Regions from separate parts of the Mesorhizobium sp. P3_A2 genome, predicted to be linked through region 3. Evidence: predicted binding sites of a transcription regulator. Region 3 holds the regulator's gene; each other region holds the start of a gene.
What was found. Region 3 encodes LexA, which represses DNA repair genes until DNA is damaged. Its sites were predicted from a motif close to TGTTCNNNNTGTGTTCNG; they were not measured.
Positions count from the first base shown of each region.

Region 1: the regulator LexA is predicted to act here: its motif matches at 2,877-2,894, upstream of dinB (DNA polymerase IV).
Region 2: the regulator LexA is predicted to act here: its motif matches at 1,722-1,739, upstream of parE (DNA topoisomerase IV subunit B).

Region 1 covers NZ_JBFUGC010000007.1:150,890-157,328, forward strand. The annotation lists gene AC1DXM_RS17620 (hypothetical protein) at 1-55, shown strand, start outside; gene AC1DXM_RS17625 (hypothetical protein) at 198-419, opposite strand; gene AC1DXM_RS17630 (hypothetical protein) at 702-1,109, opposite strand; gene AC1DXM_RS17635 (hypothetical protein) at 1,301-2,065, opposite strand; gene AC1DXM_RS17640 (hypothetical protein) at 2,489-2,725, opposite strand; gene dinB (DNA polymerase IV) at 2,954-4,195, shown strand; gene AC1DXM_RS17650 (excalibur calcium-binding domain-containing protein) at 4,199-4,468, opposite strand; gene AC1DXM_RS17655 (HlyD family type I secretion periplasmic adaptor subunit) at 4,563-5,858, opposite strand; gene AC1DXM_RS17660 (type I secretion system permease/ATPase) at 5,870-6,439, opposite strand, start outside.
Region 2 covers NZ_JBFUGC010000017.1:45,951-52,389, reverse strand. The annotation lists gene parE (DNA topoisomerase IV subunit B) at 1-1,651, opposite strand, end outside; gene cpaB (Flp pilus assembly protein CpaB) at 1,890-2,816, shown strand; gene AC1DXM_RS28855 (type II and III secretion system protein family protein) at 2,895-4,295, shown strand; gene AC1DXM_RS28850 (hypothetical protein) at 4,300-4,566, shown strand; gene AC1DXM_RS28845 (CpaE/TadZ family protein) at 4,611-5,825, shown strand; gene AC1DXM_RS28840 (TadA family conjugal transfer-associated ATPase) at 5,822-6,439, shown strand, end outside.
Region 3 covers NZ_JBFUGC010000003.1:130,592-137,030, forward strand. The annotation lists gene AC1DXM_RS08105 (molybdopterin molybdotransferase MoeA) at 1-1,101, shown strand, start outside; gene lexA (transcriptional repressor LexA) at 1,219-1,971, shown strand; gene AC1DXM_RS08115 (ComEC/Rec2 family competence protein) at 1,965-4,424, opposite strand; gene gltX (glutamate--tRNA ligase) at 4,548-5,972, shown strand; gene gltA (citrate synthase) at 6,154-6,439, shown strand, end outside.

The DNA.
Region 1 (6,439 bases), on a different contig from region 3:
CCGTGAGGCGGCCGAGAAACACGAACGCGAAGTACAGTATTTCAAGCGCCATTGAGATCGCTCCCCGAGCTCTTCACAGCGCGCACAGGCAATCGCCCGACGCTGAGCGTGTGCTGCGTACACGCTCCGACGGCGACCTGCGCGCCGGCGCCGGGCAACGTCGGCGCTTGAGAGCCGACGGGCGCGCGACCGGACCTTCAGTTCGATGCGGAATCGCCCAGCGCCTCGGTGACGAAGGACGCCGCCATCAGGTCGTCGGCATCGATGCGTAGGGACCCTTCGCTACCCCCCATGATGGCAGCGACCTTCTGGAAGGCCTGCATCTCGTATTCGGTAATCCTGGCGTTTCGCATCCTGGCTTTCAGATCGGCAATGCGTCTGCCCAATGAGGCGGACGTTCCGATTTCTCTTTTCGACATTGTATCGTGCTCCAACCCATGCTTGATTTTGCCCTCTGCCCGTCTGCCCCTCGCCGGCTTCGCTTGCTCCACGCCTGTATATGAGGCAGAGCGAATACCCACGCCGCAACGCGCTATCCAATGGAAGGTTCCGGCGCCAAACGGTCACAAAGTAATTCGCACCGGGCCTGGAAACCGCCGACGGCCAGGAGCCGGAGGCGGGCGCCGACAGGCGCCGCAACCATCGGCTGCAGACGGCCCGGGCACCGGCCCGGCCGCCAAGTGCTCCGCACGCCTGAAAGTCTAGCGAGAGGGCGACGGCACGCCTGAGACCGAGCGCGCCGTTTCAGGCGAGAAAACCACGAAAGCAAAGATCAGAACGGCAGCGGCGACGATCAGCGAGCCTCCGGCAACGACGGGCTCAAGCGCCGGGTTTCCCTGCAACATCACGTAGAGGGCCGGCAGCATGATCACCACGCCAACCGTATAGAGCCAGTAGTGGACCATGGCGATGCGGCGTGCCGCCTTTTGCGGATTGAGCGCGTAGTAGCCGCCGAAGATGGCGCTGGTCACCCAGCCCAGCAGGTTGATGTGCGCATGCGCCGGAAAAGCGCTGTGCTCGCCGGAAATGGCCATCTGCAAGCCGGCCGCGATCCCCAATATGAGGAACACGATGGCGGTTTTGAAAAAGAGCTCTGAAACCTTAGGCATGTCGTTCTCCCCCGATGCCGTTACCCCGGCATTGCGAAGGCTACACTCGGGAGTGAAGATTTTCCATACCGTACTTGGGGTTAGTAACGGTTTTCCCTTGATATTGGCGCTCCCCCGTGCCGTCAAAAAAGCCGCCGGGGCGAACCCCGGCGGCTTGGTCATTCGACTGGCCGTTTTAGCCGCGATCGGCTTTACGGCGTTGCCGGAGGAGTCAGCGTGGCGGCCATCTGGTCGATCTTCTCGGCAAGCACGCCGTTGGCCCATTCGGTGACCTCGGGGTCGACCGGCTTGTTGGCCATATCGGCGAGTGCATCATCGAGCGACGGGATATTGGCAGCAGCGTCGGCCGCAGCCTCCTGCGCCTTCGCAGCCGCTTCTTCAGCATCCGTGACCGCAGCCTCCAGATCCGCCATCGTTGCGTCCTGGGCCGCCTGCTCCTCGGCCGTTGGCGGCGTATCCACATGCGCCGCATCGAAGGCCGCCTGCTGGGCGGCCACCGCCTCCTCAGCCGCCGTCACCGCCGCATTTGCCTCGTCAACCGCGGCTTGGGCGTTCTTGGCAACTGCCGACGCCGTCACATAAGCCTGAACGCCAGCGAACTTCTTGCTCTTGGAGTTCAAATAGGCGTTGATGTTGCGTTGCAGCGAGTTCAGCCGGCCAAGCTTGGCGTGGATGTTCTTTTCCTTGGGCGTCGCGGCGACTTCGACGTCATCGACAGCCTGGTCGTCGGTCGAGGCCTTCTTGCCGGCATGAGCCGATGCCGATTTGCCATGCGAGGCGCTGTTGCCGGATTTGCCGCTACTGCCGTTGCCGCCGCCATGGCCGTTGCCGCCGCCGTTGCCACCGCCATGGCCGTGACCACCACCGTTACCGTTACCACCAGCACCAGCCAGGGCCGGAGAGGCCAGGAGCGCAAACGCGGCAAGCGCCGCCAAAAGAGTTTTTCGGGATGTCATGATACCTCCTCGGGGGATAGCCCATCTCCGCCGACTCGCTATAGCAGCGCCGTATGAGAATTTGCTAATTCGATGGAGTAAACTTTAGATAAATGTGGTTGCGATGCGCGACAATCGGCTTGCAAAAGGCTGGAGACATTTTTGTAACTGATTGAAATGTAAGATAAATATGAAAATCACAGAGCGGATCAGCCCTTTGCGCGACTGACGCCCTATACTGATCAGACCTTAGGCCCTATTGGCTGTGATACTTAGGTCGCGACCAGCGGAGCCATGACCGTCGTGGCGTAACTTATCGAGCAGGCGTCGAATGCTAGATACGACATCACCGGGCAGCCACCAACGTGATGATCGAGCTTCCGGCAGAGCCGCCGAGGCCGCCCGGGGAGGACGACCCATTCAAGCGCCTTGCGGCATTTGAGCCTAGGGCATCAGCAAGATATCGGCGCCCGGCTGTTCGTCGAACAGCACCGCGCAGCCGCGTCCCAGCGCCACCGCCGACAGTGCGTTGGCGACTGCCTCGTCCGGCGACACGAAATCACCGGTCAGCACCCGCAACTCCTCCACGGCCTTGGCCATAGACACGCAGTGCCCGGCAACGCGATCGCTCGCGCAGGCGTCAACGACGCTGACGAGGTCGATCATTTCGAACTGGCCCATACCGGCCTCCACGAAACAATGTCCCATCGAGACAATGAACGCGGCGACGAGGGACAATGTTCCCAGCGCCCGGCGGAAGGCGGCTCAATCGACGGCCGGTTCTCCAGCGAATTCACTGGAGGTAGGCGCTCGCTTGACAGCGGACCCTGTTTGTTCTCTATTTGTTCGCTAAAACCACCCCTAGCAACAGACGCGGCTAATGCTGCAACGCCCAAAGGAACGGCCGGGATGGAAGCCACCATCCTGCATGCGGATCTCGATGCCTTCTATGCCTCGGTCGAGCAGCTGCTCGACCCGTCGCTCAGGGGCAAGCCGATTGCCGTCGGCGGCGGTGTCGTGCTGGCCGCATCCTACGAGGCCAGGGTTTTTGGCGTGCGCGGCGGGATGCCGGGGCGGCGCGCGCGGGAGCTTTGCCCGCAGTTGATCTTTGTCGGCGGAAATTTCGGCGAATACCAGAGGCTGGGCGACGCCGCGATCAAAGTGCTCGACGATTTCACGCCGCTGGTCGAGCGCATCTCGATCGACGAGGCCTTTGCCGATGTCGCCGGCTGCACGCATCTGTTCGGGTCGCCGGCCGAGATCGCCGCCAGGGTGCGGCGGCGTGTGCGGGCTGAACTCGGCCTGCCGATCTCGATCGGCGTGGCGCGCACCAAGCACCTGGCCAAGATCGCCTCGCAAGTGGCGAAACCCGACGGGCTGGTGGTGGTCGATCCGGCAACGGAGCTCGCCTTCCTGCACGACCTGCCGGTCGGGTTGATGTGGGGCGTCGGCCCGGCGACCAAAGCGCGGCTGGCCGAGATCGGCATCGAGACCATCGGCCAGTTGGCCAAGACCCACAGCGGCGCGTTGCGCCGGCTGCTCGGCCCCGCCGCCGGCGAGAAGCTGGCATCGCTGGCGTGGAACCGAGATCCGCGAAAACTCGAGACGCACCGGCGGGCGCATTCGGCCGGCGCGCAGTCGGCGCTCGGCAAGCGGCCGGCCGAGGCCCATGTGTTCGGACCTGTTCTTCTGCATCTGGCAGACCGGGTCGCCAGCCGGCTCAGGGCAAAATCGCGACCCGGCCGCACGGTGACGGTGCGGGTGCGTTTCGCCGATCTGCACGCGGTCACGCGCTCGGTGACGCTTGATCAGCCGGTTTCGGCGACCGCGATGCTGGCCGAAATCGCCGAGGAGCTGGTACGCGGCGTGCTGGCCGCCAACCCTCGGGAAAAGACCATCTCGCTGCTAGCGATCTCGGTGTCGCAGTTGGAAGACAGTGCCGAGCTGCAGCTCGAGCTACCGCTCGGCCTCGATGACGAGAAGCAGCGGCCCGGCAGCAAAAAGGGCCTGGCGCGCTTTGGCGCCGACCGTGCCATCGACAAGATCCGCCAGCGCTTTGGCAGAGAGGCGGTCGGCTATGGCGCGGTGGCGCTGGAGGCCCGGCGCTCGGTCCCCGACGCCTTCCGCGAACTGGCGGAAAAGGAGCTGTGAAAACTATCGGCCGGTGCGCCAATAGCGATGCACCTTGACGCCGCTTGCGCTTGCCCCATTCCAGGGCTCGCAAGCTATGCCGTCATGGTCGGCGTCGTGCGTCGGCCAGTAGCCCGGTTCTCCCAAACGCGCAGGGGCCAGGCCGACGGCGCGGGCAGTGCTACAGTTCGGAAATGCCGCAAGGTGCCTGAGCACGGCCCAGGGCGAGTCGAACCGAACGCCCAGGAAGCCGGAAACGATGTAGCCGAACAACAGGATGAATGGGGCCAGCATGGCCAGCCATCTCAACCTGCCCGACCTGCCGTGGCGGCGACGCATTGGCCAACGCAGGAACGGCAGGAGCATCATCCTTGGCACCCCGTTGGCCTCACTCCCTGAAGGCGCGGTTGATCTGGTCTTGCAGCGGCTTGACGAGGTAGGAAATCACGGTCCGGTCGGCGGTCTTGATGAAGGATTCGACCGGCATGCCCGGAACCAGCTTGATCTCGCCAAGGCGAGCCACTTCCGCGCTCGTGGTCGCGATGCGCACGGTGTAGTAGCTGATGCCGGTGCGCTGGTCGGTGGTCGTGTCCGGCGAGGTGCGCTCGACCGTGCCGTTGATCTGCGGCGTGGTGCGCTGGTTGAAGGCCGAGAAGCGCAGTGCGGCCGGCTGGCCGACCCATAGCTGGTCGATGTCGCTCGGCGCGATCCTGGCCTCGACGGCCAGGCTGTCGCTGTCGGGCACGATCTGCATGATCGTCTGGCCAGGGGTGATGACGCCGCCGATTGTGTGGGCAATGGACTGCTGCACGACGCCGTCCTGCGGCGCTCGGATGTCGATGCGTCTGAGCTGGTCCTCGGCGGCGATCTTGCGCTCCGTCAGTTCGCCGACCTTGGCGTCGATCTCGCGCAAATCCTTGTTGACCTCGGTGCCGAGTTCGAGATCGATCTGGAGTATCTGCAAATTGATCTCGGCAATCTTGCCCTGGGCTTGCGCCTGGGCCGCGATCAGCTGGCTGCGCTCGCCGTCGAGCCGTGCCGACTCGCGCTCCATGGCCGTCAGGCGGTCGATGGAAATCAGCCGTTTTTTCCACAGCTCCCGTATGCTGGCCAATTCCTCCTCGACGAGCGTGATTTCTTTCGACTTGGCCGCTGCCTGGCCCGTGTTCCCCACGATCTCCTTCTGCAGTTGGAGGATGCGCTCCTGCAACTGGCTCTTCTGGCCGGAACGGCCTGCGCGCCTTGTCTCGAAAACCTGTAGCTCGCCGGCCATGATCTCGGCGATCGCCGGATCATCACGGCGATCGAGCAGGTCCTTTGGAAAGGCGATGCCGTCGGCGCCCTGGCGCTCGGCTTCGAGGCGCGCCTCGCGTGCCGACAGCTGGTCGAGTGCCTTGGTCACCACGGCAAGGTTGGCTGCCGGCATGGTGGGATCGAGGCGCACGAGCAGCGCACCGCGCTTGACGCGGTCGCCGTCGCGCACGGCGATCTCGCCGACGATGCCTCCGGTCGAATGCTGCACGTCCTTGACGTGGGAATCGACGACGAGGACCCCGGTGGCGATGACCGCTCCGGAAATGCGGGTCAGCGATGCCCAGCCACCGACACCGCCCACCAGCAGCGCGACCGCGACGAGGCCGAAACGCATATAGCGTCGAATGGATTGGTGGGAGGAGCTCAGCATCGTTCCTGCCTTCATTCGCCTGCGGCCACCGCTCCGGGCGTCGGCTCTTCGGTGGCGAGCCTGAGACGCGGCACGGCGACCACCGTTGGCTGCGGCCGTGGGAACAGCTTGGCCAAAACGTCGTCCTTGAGGCCGAAAGCCTGGACACGGCCCTGGTTCATGGCGAGGATGAAATCGACCGTGGCGAGCGCGCTCGGCCGGTGCGCCACCAGCACGACGATGCCGCCGCGCTCCCGCACCCCCATGATCGCCTGTAGCAGCGCCTTCTCACCCTCGGCATCGAGGTTTGAATTCGGCTCATCGAGCACGACCAGGAAAGGATCGCGATAGAGCGCGCGGGCCAGCGCGATGCGCTGGCGCTGGCCGGCCGACACGGCTTCGCCGAGCTCGCCGATCTGCGTTTCGTAACCGTCACGGAAACCGACGATGAGATCATGCGCGCCGGCGGCATTGGCCGCGGCAATGATCGATGCGGGATCGGCATCGGGCTCGAAACGCGCGATGTTCTCGGCGACCGTGCCGGCAAACAGCTCCACATCCTGCGGCAGATAACCGATGAAGCGGCCGCGATCCTGCGGAGA
Region 2 (6,439 bases), on a different contig from region 3:
TGTGGGCGCCGTCGACGTCGGCGTCGGTCATGATGATCACGCGGTCGTAGCGCAGATCCTCGTCGCGGTATTTTGAGCGCGTGCCGCAGCCGAGCGCCTGGATCAGGTCCGAAATCTGCTGATTGGCGGCCAGCTTGTCGTTGCCGGCGCTGGCGACGTTGAGGATTTTGCCGCGCAGCGGCAGGACGGCCTGGCTGGCGCGGTCGCGCGCCTGCTTGGCCGAGCCACCGGCCGAGTCGCCTTCGACGATGAAGAGTTCTGCACCCGCGGCGGCATTCTGCGTGCAGTCGGCGAGCTTGCCGGGCAGCCTGAGCTTGCGCACCGCGCTCTTGCGCGACACTTCCTTTTCCTGACGCCGGCGCACCCGCTCGTCGGCGCGCGCGATCACCCATTCCAAGAGCTTGGAGGCTTCCTGCGGGTTGTCGGCCAGCCAATGGTCGAAAGGATCTCGGATGGCGGTCTCGACGATGCGAATGGCCTCGATTGTTGCCAGCCGGTCCTTGGTCTGGCCGACGAATTCCGGCTCGCGGATGAACACCGACAGCATGCCTGCCGCCGAGATCATGACATCTTCGGAGGTGACGATCGAGGCGCGCTTGTTGCCGACGAGGTCGGCATAGGCGCGCAAGCCCCGCGTCAGCACGTTGCGGAAGCCGGCCTCATGCGTGCCGCCTTCGCCGGTCGGGATGGTGTTGCAGTAGGAATTGATGAAGCCGTCGCCGCCGAACCAGGTCACCGCCCATTCGAGCGAACCGTGGCCGCCCTGCTTCTCGCTCTTGCCGGCGAAGATTTCTCGCGTCACCTGGAAGTCGTCGCCGAGCGATGCCTTGAGGTAGTCCTTCAGGCCGCCGGGGAAATGGAACTCCGCCTTGGCCGGCGTCTGGTCCTTTTCCTTGATCAGCGACGGATCGCAGCTCCAGCGGATCTCTACACCGCCAAACAGGTAGGCTTTCGAGCGCGTCATGCGATAGAGCCGCGCCGGCTCGAAGGCTGCGCCCTTGCCGAAAATCTGCTCGTCGGGATGGAAACGAATCTTGGTGCCGCGTCGGTTGTGCACCTCGCCGAGCTGCTCCAGCCAGCTTACCGGTACGCCACGAGAGAATCTTTGGCGGTAGAGCTGGCGCCCTCGCGCCACTTCGACTTCGAGATGGTCCGACAGCGCATTGACGACGGAGACGCCGACGCCGTGCAGGCCGCCCGAGGTCTCATAAACCTTGGAGTCGAATTTGCCGCCCGAATGCAGCGTCGTCATGATGACTTCGAGCGCCGGCTTCTTGAATTTCGGATGCGGATCGACCGGGATGCCGCGGCCATTGTCGGTAACGGTCAGAAACCCGTCGGCCGAAAGCTCGACGTCGATGAAGGTGGCATGGCCGGCTACCGCCTCGTCCATCGAATTGTCGATGACCTCGGCGAACAGATGGTGCATCGCCTTGTCATCGGTGCCGCCAATATACATGCCGGGACGGCGCCGCACCGGCTCCAGCCCTTCCAGCACCTCGATGTCGGCAGCGCTATAGCCTTCGCTGCCGTCCTTGGTCGCAGCAGGGCGTTTCGCGGCCTGCACCAGCGGATCAGCCGGGCGCGTCGGCGTCCGAACCGGCTGGGGCTTGTTGTCCAGATTGCCGAAAAGGTCGTTATTGTCGTCCATGCCTGCCATAGAATCCGGTGCCGCGAATCACCCGCCGATACTGCCACGCTTTTCAGCGCCAAGCGACGGAAGTTCCTGTTACGTTCGGGGATTTAACCCCTTCTTATCCTAAAACCTTTCGATAACCAAGCCGGCGGAAATAGGCCCGTGTGGGGCGCCCGGGATTCCTGAATCTTTAACTATGCGGCCTAGCGTGGGCCTCAACAAATAAAAGACCACTAGGTGTCAGGGGTTAGTTGTGAGGGGCAAGGCCATAACGATGATCGGCATCGCCGCCGTTTTCGGCGCGATCTCGATCTTTGCCGCGGATTTCTGGGTCAAGAGCCAGGCCAGGACCGATGCCGAGGAAAAGACGGCGGCGATCCCGGCGCCCGTGACCCCAAAAGTTGAGTTCAAGACCATTGTGGTGGCCAACGCACCGTTGCGTTACGGCATGGAACTCGATCGCGCACAGCTCACCGAAATCCCGTGGTCGGAAGAGTCCGTGCCGCAGGGAGCCTTCACCACCATCAATGCATTGCTTGCCGAAGGCAGCCGTGTTGTGCTGTCGCCGATCGAGATCAACGAGCCGGTGCTGCTCAGCAAGCTGTCGGGGCCGAACGGCCGCGCGACCCTGTCCAACATGATGACGCCCGGCATGCGGGCGGTGACCATCCGCACCGACGAGATCGCCGGTGTCGGCGGCTTCGTGATGCCGGGCGACCGGGTCGACGTGGTGCTGACACGCGATGCCGGCGAAATCCAGGAAGTGGCCAAGAATGCGCAAGGCGCGGCCGGTTCGACCGTTACCTCCGAAATCGTCGTCTCCGACGCCAGGGTGCTGACCGTCGGCCAGGGCGCCGACGAGCGCCAGACCACGCCGCAGATCGCCAATTCCGTGACCATCGAGGTGACGACGGACGGCGCGCAGAAAGTGGCGCTTGCCCGCACTGTCGGCACCTTGTCGCTGTCGCTCCGCTCTTCCGCTGACGGCGGCGCCGCAAAGGACGGCGTCACCACCATCTCATCCTTCGGCGGGTCGGTCGCCTCCGGCGTCCAGGCCGCTGCCGGCGCGCTGTTCACTGCCGCGACCAAGGAGCCTGAGAAGCCGAAATTCAAGACGATCATCGTGACGCGCGGCACGCAGGTCGAAGAATACCAGGTTCCTACGCGGGACCAGCCATAACTGCCGGTGGGGACCGGGCGAGGGACGGGACAGATGTCGGGATTTCATGCATATCGGATGACGAAAGGGCTGCGCCCAATGCGGGCGCTTGCGATGGCGGCTTGCCTCGCCGCGGCCGCAATGCTCGGCCTCAGTGCGCCGGCCAGGGCCGACAACGACATCGTCTACGTGTCGTCGACCAAGAATGCGTCGATCAAGGTGGCCAAGGGCAAGCCGAAGACGATCATGACCAATGCCGCCTTCTACCAGATCGTCATCGGCGATCCGGAGATCGCCAACGTCAATCCGCTGACCGACAAATCCTTCTATGTGCTGGGCAACAATCTCGGCACCACCGGAATCGCGCTGTTCGACGAGAACAAGCAACTGGTCGGCACCGTCGACATTGAGGTGACGCTGGACACCGACCAGCTGGCCAGCACCATTCGTGCCAGCGTGCCGGACGCCAAGATCAAGGTCGGCTCGGCCAATGGCCGCGTCGTGCTGTCGGGCGAGGCGGATGACGCGGTCGCCGCCGAGAAGGCGAGCAAGATCGCCAGCCGCTTCTCCGGCAATGAGGAAGTGATCAATTCGGTCAACATCTCGTCTTCGCAGCAGGTTCAGCTCAACGTCCGCTTCGTCGAGATCAACCGCCAGGCCGGACAGGATCTCGGCGCCAAATACAGCGCCAATTTCGCTTACGGCCTTGGCGGGCGCGACGTCACCATCGAGCCTGGCGCGCTGCCGGCGGCGGGCAATGGCGAGATCATCGGCCGGCTGCTGTCGAACGGCCTGTCGATCGACGTTGCCATCAAGGCGCTGGAGGAGCGTGGCCTTGCCAGGCGGCTGGCCGAGCCGAACCTGATCGCCCGTTCGGGCCAGACGGCAAGCTTCCTCGCCGGCGGCGAGTTCCCGATCCCGGTCTCCGAGGACAATGGCAAGATCTCCGTCAGCTACAAGAAATACGGTGTCAGCCTGGATTTCACGCCGACCGTGCTGAAGGACGGGCTGGTCAGCCTCGACATCGCGCCGGAAGTCTCTTCGATCGATGCCTCGGCCTCCTACAATATCGGTGAGATTTCGGTGCCGGGCTTTATCGTGCGCCGCGCCAGGACGTCGGTCGACCTGAAGAACGGCCAGAGCTTCATGATCGCCGGTCTGCTGCAATCGCAGAACGACATCACCACGTCGCGTCTTCCCGGCCTCGGCAAGCTGCCGGTGCTCGGCCCGCTGTTCTCGTCCAAATCCTATCAGCGGCGCGAGACCGACCTGGTGATCATCGTCACCCCCTATCTGGTCAAGCCGGTCGATCCGTCGAAGAAGTTGCTCGAGCCGACCGACGGCACGCAGCCGGCCAGCAATGTCGACTATTTCCTCAACAACACCGAAGAAGTGAAGGCGTCCGACGCGAACCGCGCAATGGCAATGGCCAGCGGCAGCACGGCACAGCCGGCCCCGGTCACCACGGTCGGGCATTTCCTCGACCTGCCGAAGGATTGAAGCCATGCGCGTGGGACCATGCATTGCCCTGCTGTTTGCCGGCCTCGCCAGCGGTTGCACCAGCGACGACTATGTTCGCAGCGAGGGGCCGACGACGGCCGCCGGCAACGCGCAGGCTGCCAATACGGCCATGCAGATGGTCGATCCCTGGAAATACGGCGTCCAGAACACCAGGCTGCTGGTGCCGGCGCAGCGCAGTGAGGCGGCGGTGAACGCCGCCGATCAGGCGGCGAGCGCCAAGGCCGTGCAACCAACGTCGACAACCGATTGATCTGCCTGGCGATTTGACCGGGAATGACCTGACAGGCTGACAAAATGGCAAGCGGCATCAAGACCAAGAAAATCCTGCTGGTGTCCAGCGACCGGACCTTTGTGCAGGATACGCGCACGGCATTCGCGGCTTCGGAGGTGATCCAGCTTTCGACCGTCGAGAAGAAGATTTCCGAACTGCGCGGCGAGGTCCAGGAAGCCGATTTCGGCGCGCTCATCGTCGACATGGATGCAGCCAAGCTCGAAGAGATCGAGTCGCTGCAGCGCATCATGCGCCGGCTCGAAGGCCGCGTTCCGGTCGTCGTCGTCACCCAGGAGTTCAACGCAGCTGCGGTGCGTATCCTGGTGCAGCTCCAGGTCGCCGATTTCCTGGTCAAGCCGATCACCACCGCCGACCTGGTGCGTTCTGTCATCCGCGCGCTGCAAGGCCCGGGACGCGAGGAAAACACCGAATCGCAGATCTACACCTTCATGCCGGCCGCCGGTGGCGTCGGCACCACGACGCTGGCGTTGCAGACCGCCTTCCAGCTGCATCATTCGGTGACGCGCGGCGCGTCGACCTGCGTGGTCGACCTCAATTTCCAGCAGGGCGCTTGCGCCGAATATCTCGACCTTGAGCCGCGCTTCGACATCACCGAAATCGAGAACCAGCCCGAGCGCCTCGACCGGCAGCTGCTGGATGTGATGCTGTCCAAGCATGCCAGCGGGCTCTGCGTGCTGGCCGCCCCCACACATCCATCGGAAATGCGCTCGTTCAAGACCGATGTCGTAGTGCGCATGCTCGATCTGGTCTCGGCCTATTTCGACAATGTCGTCATCGACATGCCGCGCACCTGGTTCCCGTGGACGGAGACGGTGCTGCTCGGCTCCAACAAGCTCTACATCGTCGCCGAAATGACGGTGCCATGTCTGCGTCACACACAGCGGCTGATCCAGGCGGTCTACGAGACGGCCGGCAAGGAAGTGAAGCCCAATGTCATCGTCAACCGGTTCGAGCAGAAGATGTTCGACAACGGCATCAAGCAGGCGGATGTCCAAGAAATCCTCGGCGAGCATTTCGTCGGTGGCATCTCCAACAATTACCGGCTGGTGCGTGAAGCAGTCGACCGCGGCGTGCCGCTGCACGAGATCGACCCGAACGCCAATGTCGTCAACGATCTGAAGAAGATCATCCTGCCGGAGGAAGCCGTGGCGACGCCGGAGAAATCGCGCTCGCTGTTCGGTATCGGCAGGGGCCTCCTGAAGAGGAAAGCCGGATGACCAGCCGCTTCTCGACCCTGCAGAACCGTGACGTCCGCCCGCTGAAGCCGGCCGATGCGGCGCCAGTTGCGCACCACGCCGTGGTCATTCCGACGATCCGCAAGGCTTTGCCGCCGAAGCCAGATACAACACCGGGAAAAAGCGCCAACAAGGTGCTCGACGCCCGCGTGCGCATTCACCGTCTGCTGCTCGAGGAAATCAACCTTGTCGCACTGGAGCGCCTGCCCAAGGAAGAGATGCGCCGGCAGGTGCAGGAATTCGTATCGGAAAAGACCCGTCAGGAGCGGATGGCGATCAACACCGTCGAGCTCGAGTCGCTGGTCGACGACATTGTCGACGAGATGGTCGGCCTCGGTCCGCTGGAGCCGCTGCTCAAGGACCCCGACATCAACGATATCCTGATCAACGGCCACCAGAACTGCTTCGTCGAAAAACGCGGCAAGCTGCAGCAGGTCCACATCCCGTTCAAGGATGAGGCGCACCTGTTGCGCATCATCAACAAGATCGTCGCCGCCGTCGGTCGCCGGGTCGACGAATCGCAGCCGATGGTTGACGCCCGCATGCTCGACGGCTCACGCTTCAACGCAGCCATCCGGCCGGTGGGCGTCGACGGG
Region 3 (6,439 bases):
GCGGAGCCTGTCGTGGCGCTACGCACCCAGCCGCCTTTCAACGCCTCCGCCATGGACGGCTATGCCGCGCGGGCGCAGGATGTGGCGTCCGCCCCGGCGCGGCTTTCGGTGATCGGCATGGCGCCCGCAGGGCGCGGCTTTGACGGCTCGGTCGGCAGGGCGGAGGCTGTCCGCATTTTCACCGGCGCGCCGGTGCCCGAAGGTGCCGACACGATCGTCATCCAGGAGAATGTCCGCGACCTTGGCAATGGCCATATCGAGGTCACCGAGCCGACCGCGAAAGACCGTAACATCCGCCGCCGTGGACTGGATTTCTCGCAAGGCGACCTGCTCCTGCAAAAAGGTCGCGTGCTCGATCCGGCCGCATTGTCGCTTGCGGCGTCGGCCAATCATCCGATGCTCAACGTCGTGCGCCGACCTCTGGTCGCGATCATCGCCACCGGCGACGAATTGCTGCCGCCGGGGCGTGACCCCGGTCCGGATCAGATTATCTCCTCCAACGCTTACGGTGTTGTGGCCGCCGCGCAGTCTGTCGGCGCCAAAGCGCTTGATCTCGGCATCGCGGCAGATCGCAAGGCCGACATAGCGGCGCTGGTGCGCAAGGCTGTCGCGGCAAAGGCCGACGTCATCGTCACGCTCGGTGGCGCTTCGGTCGGCGACCACGACCTCGTGCATGACGTGCTGACCGGCGAAGGCATGAAGCTCGATTTCTGGAAACTCGCCATGCGCCCCGGCAAGCCGCTGATGTTCGGGCGGCTCGGCGACATCAGGTGCATCGGCCTGCCCGGCAATCCGGTGGCGAGCCTGGTCTGTTCGCAGCTGTTTTTGAAGCCGCTTTTGGCGCAGCTCGGCGGCCGCGTCCATCGGCAGGATATCCGTCCGGCGCAACTTGGCGCCGCGATGCCGGCCAATGATCTGAGGCAGGACTATGTGCGCGCCGTGGTGAGCGAAGAAACCGGCGCACGGGTGGCGACGCCGTTCGGCATCCAGGATTCCTCGATGTTGAGAATGCTGGCCGACGCCAACGGCTTGATCGTGCGCGAGCCCTTCGCTCCTGCCGCCGCCGCGGGTGCCGCCTGCAGCGTCCTGATGTTACGCTGAACAAAACGTCAACACATTCATTAAACTTTAAAAGGTTGCGGAACACAACTGGAACAGATAGTGTTTGTTCTGGGTTTGTTTTTTCCGATTCTGGTTTCAGAACCCGTGGGGGCCGCGATGCTGACGCGCAAACAACATGAACTCCTGATGTTCATCCATGAACGCCTGAAGGAGAGCGGAATCCCGCCGTCTTTCGACGAGATGAAGGAGGCGCTCGACCTTGCCTCGAAGTCCGGTATCCATCGCCTGATCACGGCGCTGGAGGAGCGCGGCTTCATTCGCCGGCTGCCGAACCGGGCTCGAGCATTGGAAGTGCTGCGGCTGCCCGACTCGATCGCGCCCGGCCTCAACGCGGCGAAGAAGTTTTCGCCGAGCGTCATCCAGGGCAGTCTCGGTCAAGGTGGTCAGGGGCAAGGCGGTCTCGGCCGCCAGATCAAACCGGCCTCCTCTTCTCGTTCGATGTCGGCCGGCAATGACGACGCGGTTTCCGCGGTGTCGATCCCGGTGATGGGCCGCATCGCCGCCGGTGTGCCGATCGACGCCATCCAACACCAGACCCATTCGATCTCGGTGCCGCCGGACATGATCATGGGCGGCGAACACTACGCGCTCGAGGTCAAGGGTGACTCGATGATCGAGGCCGGCATTTTCGACGGCGACACGGTGATCATTCGCAATGCCGATACGGCGAGCCCCGGCGAGATCGTGGTGGCGCTGGTCGATGAAGAGGAAGCGACGCTGAAGCGCTTCCGCCGCAAGGGCGCCTCGATCGCGCTGGAAGCCGCCAACCCGGCCTACGAAACCCGCATCTTCGGGCCGGACAGGGTCAAGGTGCAGGGCAAGCTGGTTGGGCTGATCAGGCGCTACTGAGCCGGTTTAGGTTTGTACTTCTCGGGCTGCTTGTAAGGCGGCATTCCACGCGCTTCGCGTGAGAAGCGGCGTTGCTCGTGCCAGGGACGATAGGGCTTGTCGACGGCGAAGCGGATGGTTGGCGCTGTCGCGGCCGATTGTGGGTCGAAGAAGACGGCGGCACTACCATCGCGGGCAAGTTGCTTCTTGGTCAGGACCAGCACCAGCGGGTCGCGGCACGGATTGTAGGCGGTGGCGTCGTCGATGACGATCAGGCTCGCGAAAGCGCAGGCTGGCCGCGCTGTGTTGCGGTCTTTTGCCAGCGCGATGATGGCTCCGGCGGGGTGCCGGGCAATGCAGAGATTGCCTGTGCAATAGAAGGGCGAGCCTGGCGGCAGGTCGAGCGGGTCTAGATCGAACCGCGTGTCCGTTGCCTCGAAAATCTCAGGCGGGATAATGGTTTCGGCTCTCAATGCCCGTTTCCAATTATCGGTGGTGAATTCGTTCGAGCGTTCCCGGTTGAGCGCGAGTTCGCCGCCGCCGATCGGCAATGCCACCAGATGCGCATCCTCCGAGATAAGCACATCGGGCGTGCGCACCTGCGGCACAGTCAACAGGCCGGCCAGCGCGAAAGGAACGGCCGCCAGCCTCAGCCAGGTGGTGGCCATGGTGGCGATGACGAGGGCGACCGCTACCAGCAGCACCGAGCGGATGGAGATCAGCCCGACGGCATCGACCGGCGAGCGCTGAGAAATCCAGGCGGAGATGGCGATCATCGTCGTCAGCCCCTTGCCCATGACATAGAGGAACGGCCCATCGGCGCCGAACGGCATGGCCAGCGCGCTGAGCACCGCAAACGGCATGACGACCAGCGAGACGATCGGCATCACCGCCAGATTGGCGAGCAGACTGAGCGGCGACACACGCTGGAAATGCCAGATGGCAAACAGCAAAGTGGCGCTGCCTGCGATGATCGATGTCATGGCGAGACCGCCCATGGCCAGCACGAATTTTCGCGACAGGAAGCCGACGAACGAGCGCCTTGCGGGCGGCGTTCTCACCTTGTCGGCGCGGTAGTCAGCCCAGCCGGCATAGGCGCCGACTAGGGCGGCGGTGGCGGCGAACGACATCTGGAAACTCGGGCCGACAACCTCATGCGGCGACACCAAGATGACGGCGATGGCCGAGATCGCCAGATTGCGCATGGTGAGCGCTGCACGATCGAACAGCACCGCGACCAGCATGACCGCCAGCATGATGAAGCTGCGCTCGGCAGCGACAACAATGCCTGAGATGACGAGATAGGCGGCAATGGAGACAAGCGCTGCCGCCGCCGCATATTTCTTCACCGGCCGGCGCGAGGAGAAATCCGGAAACAGCGCAAAGGCGCCACGCAGCAATGCCATGATGGTGCCGGCGACCAGCGCCATGTGCAGGCCGGAAATGGAGATGATGTGGTAGATGCCGGTGCGCCGCATCGCCTCGTTGACCTCGTCCGGAATGCCGGCGCGCACACCGACCATGAGCGCCGCGGCAATCTCGCCTTCGGCGCCGCCGATCTTGCCCCTGATATGGTCGGCAATGTTTTCGCGCGCATTCTCGATTGCCGACGAGAGCCGTGCGGTCAGCGGCGGCAGGCCCTGCGAAGCAATGGTTTTCGGATTACCGAGAAAGAAGCCGCTGCCGCCGATCCCGGTGAAATAGCTGTCGAAGGAGAAATCGTAGCTCTCCGGCCGCACCGGACCGGTCGGCGGCAACAGCCTGGCATAGCCGGTGATCAGGGAGCCGGCGGTCATATCGGCGGGAACGGTGCGCGCCGAGAGCCTGACCCGCTCTGGCGCGTAGCGCAGCTTTGGGTGAGCGGTGGAAATAACGTCGAGCGTCAGCCTGACGCGGCCGTTCTCCATCTGCTCGAGACTGACGACGCGTCCGGTCAGTCGTGTCTGGATCTCGGAGCCGAGCATCTGCGTTCCGGCGCGCCAGGTTTCGACTTTGGCGGCGACCACGCCGAGCGCACACAGCATCGCTGCCATGCAGAGCAGATGCGTCTTCGGCCAGGACCGGGCGACGGCTGCGCAACAGGCCGTTAGCAGCACAATCGCGATTGGCTGGGCAAAGCCTGGCTCGCTGGCCAGCGAGAAATAAATGATGACGCCGGCCGCCAGGAAAACCGGCACCAGCAGAAAGGCAACGCCACGGTCGAGTTCGGTGACGGCGGCCATGGCAACGCTGCGGCGGATTGCTGGCCATGTCGATCGGCGTAGCAGCCTGCGCAGACGAATGGCGGACCCGGGCACGGCGTCGACCGACGCCGACGCAGTGTCACCCGGAGACAAAGGTCGGAGACCAGGTCGCGTCTCGGGCAGCGCGACGGGCATCGGCTCGGCATAGGGACTGTCGGCAAATAGGGAGCGTTCGTTGACGCTTGTCGCAGCGCCCTCGCCTTGATCCTCGCCCCGGCCACGTCCAGCCATCGGGTCTGCCCCTTGCGCCCTAGACCCCCTATGCTACATGAACGCGCAAAGCGCGAAAGTCCGCGCGATCACGCCCCCTTTTTCTAGCCTTGCCCGAGAATTGCCATGTCCAGCAAAATTGCCATGTCCAACAGGGTGGTCACCCGTTTTGCCCCCTCGCCCACCGGCTACCTGCATATCGGTGGCGCGCGCACCGCGCTGTTCAACTGGCTGTATGCCAAGCACACTGACGGCACGATGCTGCTGCGTATCGAGGACACCGACCGCGAACGTTCCACGGAAGCGGCAACCCAGGCCATTCTCGATGGGCTGACCTGGCTCGGCCTGTCCTGGGACGGCGAGGCCGTCTCGCAGTTCGAGCGTGCGCCGCGCCACCGCGAGGTGGCCGAGGAGTTGGTGCGCCTGGGCAAGGCCTACTACGCCTACGAGACTCCCGCCGAGCTCGAGGCGATGCGCGAGGCGGCACGCGCCAAGAGCCTGCCGCCACGCTACAATGGTGCTTGGCGCGACCGCGACCCCTCCGAGGCGCCTGCCGGCGTCAAGGGCGCTATCCGCATCAAGGCGCCGACCGAGGGCGAGACTGTGGTGCATGACCGCGTGCAGGGCGAGGTGCGCTTTCCCAACAAGGATCTCGACGATTTCATCATCCTGCGTTCGGATGGTGTCCCGACCTACATGCATGCCGTCGTCGTCGACGACCACGACATGGGCGTCACCCACATCATTCGTGGCGACGACCATCTGACCAATGCCGCGCGCCAGACAGTGATTTACAACGCCATGGGCTGGGAGGTGCCGTCCATGTCGCACATCCCGCTGATCCACGGCGCCGACGGCGCCAAGCTGTCGAAGCGGCATGGCGCGCTCGGCGTCGAGGCCTACCGCGCCATGGGTTATCTGCCCGAGGCGCTGCTCAATTATCTCGCCCGCCTCGGCTGGAGCCATGGCGACGACGAGGTGATGTCGATCAAGGACATGATCTCATGGTTCGACATCGGCGACGTCAACAAGGGTGCGGCGCGCTTCGACTTCGCCAAGCTCGACGCGCTGAACGGCGTGCATATGCGCAAGATGGATGATCAGGCACTTCTCGACATCTTCGTCGCCACTCTTCCCTATCTCGAAGGCGGCCCGGCGCTGGCCGCCCGCCTCGACGACACCAGGAAGGCGCAACTGCTGGCCGCCCTGCCCGGTCTGAAGGAGCGCGCCAAGACACTGGTCGAGCTGGCCGATGGCGCCGGCTTCCTGTTCGTCGAGCGGCCGCTGCCGATCGACGAGAAGGCGGCCGCACTGCTCAATGCCGACGCGCGGGCGATCCTGCGTGGCGCACACGCGGCTTTGCAGACGGTTTCGGGCGAATGGACGGCCGCTGCTGCGGAAGCCGCGGTGCGCGAGTTCGCGACGGCTGGCGGCCACAAGCTTGGCGCCGTGGCCCAGCCACTGAGAGCAGCCCTTACCGGCCGCAGCACCTCGCCCGGCGTTTTCGACGTGCTTGCCGTGCTCGGCCGCGAGGAAAGCCTGGCGCGGATTGGCGATCAAATCGATTAGGAGCGAACTGGCCCAAGAAGATTGGCATTGAAAGGCGCGTTTCGCAGTGCAACATTAGGCCCTGGCCCAATCTGGCACGCACCTCCCAAAATGCGGTGGCGAGTTCGCGCATTCCGGTGATTTCGACGTGTCGTTAGCAGGAATTGCCTTGCCGGCATGAGGAACATGAAGGAGTTTGAGAATGAGCGAAGCTGCGACAAAACTGGAAACCGGCAGCAAGACGACGCACCCGTCGACTGCCACGCTCGAACTGGCCGGCAAGACGCACGAATTCAAGGTGCGAAGCGGCTCGGTCGGGCCTGACGTCATCGACATCGGTGCGCTCTACAACACCACCGGCGCCTTTACCTACGACCCCGGCTTCACCTCGACGGCGAGCTGCGAGTCGGCGATCACCTTCATCGACGGCGATGCTGGCATCCTGCTGCACCGCGGCTATCCGATCGACCAGCTGGCCGAGCATGGCG